3 regions of the Lactobacillus sp. ESL0785 genome follow, and region 1 is predicted to be linked to each of the others. Evidence: predicted binding sites of a transcription regulator. Region 1 holds the regulator's gene; each other region holds the start of a gene.
What was found. Region 1 encodes HrcA, which represses chaperone genes, less so after heat shock. Its sites were predicted from a motif close to TTAGCACTCNNNNNNNNNGAGTGCTAA; they were not measured.
Positions count from the first base shown of each region.

Region 2: clpP (ATP-dependent Clp endopeptidase proteolytic subunit ClpP) is a predicted target of HrcA. The motif match lies at 1,412-1,438, and genes of this name have one in related genera.
Region 3: groES (co-chaperone GroES) is a predicted target of HrcA. The motif match lies at 1,299-1,325, and genes of this name have one in related genera.

Region 1 is NZ_CP113916.1:992,380-994,660, forward strand. It holds gene dnaK (molecular chaperone DnaK) at 1-271, opposite strand, end outside; gene grpE (nucleotide exchange factor GrpE) at 289-879, opposite strand; gene hrcA (heat-inducible transcriptional repressor HrcA) at 892-1,941, opposite strand; gene ribF (riboflavin biosynthesis protein RibF) at 2,094-2,281, opposite strand, start outside.
Region 2 is NZ_CP113916.1:615,551-617,831, reverse strand. It holds gene OZY43_RS03055 (SH3-like domain-containing protein) at 1-1,298, opposite strand, end outside; gene clpP (ATP-dependent Clp endopeptidase proteolytic subunit ClpP) at 1,471-2,058, shown strand; gene OZY43_RS03045 (S9 family peptidase) at 2,249-2,281, shown strand, end outside.
Region 3 is NZ_CP113916.1:1,242,244-1,244,524, forward strand. It holds gene groL (chaperonin GroEL) at 1-945, opposite strand, end outside; gene groES (co-chaperone GroES) at 963-1,247, opposite strand; gene OZY43_RS05905 (M13 family metallopeptidase) at 1,696-2,281, opposite strand, start outside.

The DNA.
Region 1 (2,281 bases):
AAATTTCTTGTGGGGTATATGATTTATCACCAATCTTAACCTTGTAATCAGCTTCACCCATGTGCCGCTTAATTGAAATAACTGTATTCGGGTTAGTAATTGCTTGACGTTTAGCAACTTCACCAACTTGAATTTCACCATCTTTAAAAGCAACTACTGATGGTGTAGTCCGATTACCTTCTGGGTTAGTAATAATCTTTGGTTCTTTACCTTCAAGAACGGCAACTGCTGAGTTAGTAGTTCCGAGGTCAATTCCGATAACTTTTGACATTAATTAACATCCTTTCATTACTGTGCAACAACAACCATTGCTGGTCTTAATGTACGGTCTTTATATTGATATCCTTTTTGTAAAACTTGAACAACGTGGTCCTTTTGATCATCACTACTTGCAGCAACTGTTTGCACAGCCTGATGTAATGTCGGATCAAATTTAACACCTTCAGCCTCAATCTCACTAATTCCGTGATCTTTCATAGCCTTTACAAGTGCATCAAGGGTCATTTGTACACCCTTTTTTAATTGCTTAGAAACATCATCATCAGCCTTAGTGGCTAAAGCACGCTCTAAATTGTCCATTGCAGGCAAAACATCCTTAGCCAAAGATTGTGATTCATATTTAATTAATTGTGCCCGTTCTTTATTATAACGGTTTTGCATATTTTGCATTTCTGCTTGGCTGCGCAAATATTTATCTTCAAAATCTTTACTATCAGCTTGCGCCTTAGTTAATTCTTCTTGAAGTTTTTGCTCAGGTGATTGTTCTTCTTTTTTAGAAGCAGCACTTGCCTTTTGTGGTTCAGCTTTTTCTTTTGACTTTTTGGTAGTCGCTTCTTCTTGATCTAAATCTTTTTCACTGGGAAAATCTTCCTTACTCACGGCTAACCTCCTTTATTTAAATCGACCATAATATTCAAGCAACTTTTTGGCTAGCTCATTTCTAAAGTATTCAAGCAAACCAATCACTTGTGAATATGGCATATTAGTCGGTCCCAGCAAGGCAATTACACCTTTACCATGAGAACCAACACTATATTCTGCAGTCAACAAACTATAATCTTTCAACAGTTCATTGGGCAATTCTGATCCTAAACTAACGCGAACCGGAAACCTGCCATTTTCAGACGCATTACCATAGTCAACCAGATTAGAAATTAAATCGTCATGATCAACTAATTCATACAATGAACGTAAATTAGTAACATCATTAGTTGAAGTATTATTAAGTAAATTAATCTGGCCATCAACATACATTTGTTCACTAGCAGCATCATTAATAACGTCTTCCACCAAGTCAATAAATTCACTAGCATGCTTGTTACTAGCATTTTGACCTAATGACTGCTTGAGCAAATCCGGCGTAATTTGATTTAAGCTTTTGCCAACCAATTCATCATTGATCATGCGTACCGCTTTTTCAATTTCATCACCATGCACGTTATGTGGCAAATTATAAACTTGATTCTGAATATTACCGTCACTTGTAACTAAGATTGCCATCACCTGCCTGCTAAACAGGGGAACAATGCGAAAGCCCGTTACCGTAACATTGCGACTCTCCGGTCCCTCAGCAAATGCTGTATAATTAGTCAAATCTGATAAAATTTTAGCAGCTTCCTGTACAATTTCATTAACTTGATGAAAAGGTCGATCAAGTTTGTTGATGATTTTATTATAAACAGATTCTGGTATTTGCAGCGGTTCTACCAAATTATCAAGGTAGTAACGATAGCCATCACTTGAAGGAACACGACCACTAGAAGAATGCGTCTTCTCAATCAACCCCTGATCTTCTAACACAGCCATTTCGTTACGAATAGTTGCACTTGATACTTTAATTGGTAGCTGGTTCATTACAGTCTTTGAGCCCACAGGATCATGTGTCTGCGTAAAATCATTAATAATGGTTTTTAAAATAAGTTCTTGACGCTCGGTCAACATAAATATCGCCCTCACTTTTAGCACTCTCATATCTTTTGTGCTAACAATTATTATGATACTAGGTTTTAGCAGAATGTCAAGCCGAGTGCTAACAAATATTTACATTTTTTGAAAATAAAAAGTCCCACCTACTTTTAGTGTAGAGAAGAACTTTATTTATTAGCAAAATAAGCCTTAATTTCAGCTTTATCTTGCATCATTTGCTTTTTTAATCCAGCAAGATCTGCAAACTTAATTTCACCACGTGTATACTTATACCACTTAATAATCATCTTTTGATCATAGGCTTCTTGATCAAAGCCAAAAAGGTTTGATTCAATAAAAATTCGCTTGCTCTGAT
Region 2 (2,281 bases), 380 kb from region 1:
TTAATTTGCATATCACTCTTACGAATTTGGATTAACTCAACCGAATCAGTTGTTTGTGACTGAGAGTGATCATTATTGACGACGTAGACATACTTCTTACTTGAACCCATTGCCTGACCATGACCAATTGGAATGTATGGACTAACCTTAATATGCTTGACGTAATTATTAAAATCCTTTTGTGACATATCCAATAAGTGCTGTGCATTATACGGACTAGTAAGCTTATTCAAATCATAACCAACAATGTGACCAGACATTAAATTAGTATGACTAAGCAGACTTGTATAAGCCCAACCATCAGAAACCGTCACACCTTCTGGAATATGACCAACCCGGTTAATGTTATCATCATTAGGATCTTTAACACTTAATAGAACCGGTTGATAAAACTTGGTCTTCAAGGTTAAATCGCCGCTAGTCAAAGTCCGACCACTTGTTTCGGGCGTATATTCATCAGGATTAATATAATTGATAGAAGAACCATAGTGGGTTTTCCACGTTTTATAATCATTAGTACCCGGTTGTGCTGTAACATTTGAAACAAGATCTGGGTCGACAACACCTTCATTTGTACTTTTTCTAACAGTTACTTTAGTAGTGGCACTAGCGTTACCATAAGTATACTTAACTGTATAAGTTTTGGATACGTCACAAAAAATATTATCTCTAGAAATCTTGACCTGGTCATTAGCAACAACTGTCCCTGTCTCATCAGTCGCATAAGAAATAGCATCTTTGGTAAAGAAATCATAGTTGTCATTGCGCACCAAAGTAACAGTCTTAGGTACAGAAATTTGATTCTTAGCAAAGTAATTTTCATTGACATAGCCTACTTGCCGACCATCAACATAAATTCGCCAATAACGCGCCTTTTTAGTCTCGATCAATTGATCTGATTGAATGTGATTGTAACGAAAATTGATGCCATCAGCTACCTTAGTATGAACTTTACCATTAGAAATACTCTTCCATACTTTATAGTTTTTATCACCAGCAACCTTAGTCATCATAGCAAAACCAGTAATTGTCTGCTTAGGCTTTTTAATTTTTGTTTGATCGCCCTGAGTAGTATCGCTGGTATTAGTGGTACCAGTTGCTGAATTATCAGTACTGGAAGTAGAAGTAGTCTTATTATCTTGTGCATTATTAGCACTATTATCACTATTTGATGCAGCTGGCGCATTAGTCGCGCTGGTTGTATCTGCCACAGCTACTGTAGCAGAGGAGCTAGTTGCAACTGCTAAAGCAACCATTAGTGTCGTTATTATCGTTGCTATTTTTTTTAAATGCTTCAAAAATTTTCCCTCCAAAATTAATCCTTATTTCTATATTATAAGGTAAAAGGTCTGTAATAAAAAATACAAAATTGATACACTTTCATTGACAGCTTTCTATACAAGTGATTTAATTAGCACTGTACTTATTAGAGTGCTAATAACATAGAACTTAAATTTAGGAGGCAAAAATATGCTTGTACCTACAGTTATTGAACAAACTGCCCGTGGTGAACGCGCATACGACATTTATTCCCGTCTATTAAAAGATCGAATTATTATGTTGAGCGGTGAAATCAACGACGACATGGCCAATTCAATCATTGCACAATTATTATTCCTTGATGCTCAAGACAACACCAAAGATATTTCTCTTTACATCAACTCACCAGGTGGTGTAATTACTTCAGGTCTGGCAATTATGGATACTATGAACTTTATTAAGTCTGATGTTTCCACAATTGCCATCGGGATGGCCGCATCAATGGCTTCAATTTTGTTAACCAGCGGTACTAAGGGTAAGCGTTTTGCTTTGCCAAACTCAACTGTCTTAATTCACCAACCTTTGGGTGGTGCACAAGGTCAGCAAACAGATATTCAAATTGCTGCAAATGAAATTATGAAGAGTCGTGAAAAGATCAATAATATTATTCACGAAACTACGGGTCAGCCTTTAAGTAAGATTCTAAAAGATACTGAACGTGACAACTATATGACCGCACAAGAAGCCAAAGACTATGGCCTAATTGACGAAATTATGGTTAACAAGAAAAATAGCTAAATAAAATAATTTAGTACAAACGTTACTTTAGCAAAAACATCATTAGGAAAAATCCTAATGATGTTTTTTATTTTGAACTAAGAACACTCATTATTTAGCTACAAGCAGGGTTGACAAACTAACGCAAAATAGTAAGCTTAATTAAATTAGTAAATAATTAAATAATGATGAGAAGGATTGGTGACCTTTGATGAAAGAAAAAGTAACTGCAGAAGATTTATAT
Region 3 (2,281 bases), 250 kb from region 1:
TAATTGTTCAATCTTTGTGTCCTTCAATTCAAGACCTAAGTCTTCAGTAATAACTGTACCACCAGTTAAAGCAGCAATATCTTGCAATTGTTCCTTGCGACTGTCACCAAAGCCAGGAGCCTTAACAGCAACAACATTGAAAGTACCACGAATCTTGTTCAATACCAGTGTTGGCAAAGCTTCACCAGAAACATCGTCAGCAATAATCAATAATGACTTACCTTGTTGTACAATTTCTTGCAACAATGGCAAAATATCTTGAATATTAGAAATCTTCTTGTCGGTAATCAAAACGTATGGATTATCAAGGTCAGCTTCCATCTTGTCGTTGTCAGTTACCATGTATTGTGACAGGTAACCACGATCGAATTGCATCCCTTCAACAACTGATAATTCAGTTTCAATTCCACGAGAATCTTCAATGGTAATAACACCGTCATTGCCAACCTTTTCCATGGCGTCAGCAATTAAATTACCAACTTCTTTAGAAGCACTTGAAACGGCAGCAACTTGGGCAATTTGGTCTTTTGAAGAAACTGTATGACTAATCTTGTGCAATTCATCAGTTACGGCCTTAGTAGCCTTTTCAATTCCGCGGCGAACGCCAACTGGGTTAGCACCAGCAGTTACATTCTTCATCCCTTCACGAATAATTGCTTGGGTTAAAACAACTGCAGTAGTTGTCCCATCACCGGCAATATCATTAGTCTTTTGTGCAGCTTCAGCAACTAGCTTAGCACCCATGTTCTCGTAGTGGTCTTTTAATTCAATTGCCTTAGCAATTGTAACACCATCATTAGTGATTTCTGGGTTGCCGTATGATTGTTCCAAAACAACGTTGCGTCCCTTAGGACCAATGGTCGTCTTAACAGTATCAGCTAACTTATCAACACCCTTTAAGAGGGAACGTCTTGCATTTTCTGAGAATCTAATATCTTTTGCCATTTTCATTCGCTCCTTAATTATTCAACAATTGCTAAAATATCTTTTTCATGAAGGACCAAGTACTTCTCACCTTCGTATTTAACGTCAGTACCAGAATACTTGTCATATAATACAACGTCGCCCTTTTTAACTGTCATTGGGATCTTATCGCCGTTTTCAGCATAAGTACCTGCACCAACAGCAACGATTTCGCCTTCAGTTGGCTTTTCTTTAGCATTAGATGCTAAGACGATGCCGCCTACAGTCTTTTCTTCTTCTTCTTTAACTTTTACGATCACGCGATCACCGATTGGTTGTAACATGACTGCCTCCTAAAATTAATTTTGCTAAATCTTATTATTGTTATTAAGTAGTTAGCACTCTTATTAGCTAAGTGCTAACTTACAAATATGATAATAACCTCTTTTGCCAAAAAATGCAAGAAAAAATTAGCACTTTAGGCAAAAAAGTGCTAATTTTATTTTTTGCAAGTTCTTAACTCGCATCACGTCGCATATAATTAAAATTTTTCTTATCCATTTTTCAACTAATTTTTTGCTCTTATCATCATCAAATACTATCTAATTTAAATTAAAACTGTAAAAAACAGTGTGTAAAACTATTACATGTGCGCAAAATATTGTTTTTACTAGTTAAACTTAGAATGCCGTTTGCAATCAGCTTAGTAAAATAATTTAACCATAATAAAAACCCTAGAAATTAATTCATCTTAATTTCAGGGTTCATCTTACTATAACTCAAAAAGAAATATTACCAAATTAGTACCCGCTTTTTTGGCGGCAGCCACATACCATCCGTCTTCTTAACTTTAAAGACCTTATAGAAGTCCGGTTGGCACTGTACTTGTACATTAGCTCGCAAGGCATTAGGTGAGTGAACATCAGTGGCGAGTAAGCCTTGAGTCACTTCTGGACTTGCTTTTAACCGCCAAATTCGAGCATAATTTTTAAAAAGTTCACGCAAACTAACGTGATCCTTCTTAGCAGCTGCTATGGCCACAGATAATCCACCTTGATCGGCAATATTCTCTGATACTGTCAGCTTACCGTTAACCTTTTTACCGCCATACTTGATACCATTAAATAATTTGATTTCTGCCTTAATCCGCTTATTAAATGCAGCATGATCTTTTTTAGTCCACCAATTATGCAAACTACCATATTTATCAAATTTAGCACCATTATTATCAAAGGCATGAGATATTTCATGACCAATAACTGCGCCAATACCGCCCAAGTTAGCAGCCTTACTTTGCTTCTTACTATAAAATGGTGCTTGCAAGATAGCTGCAGGAATAGTGATATCATTTTGTTCATCATTATAGCCTGCATTAACT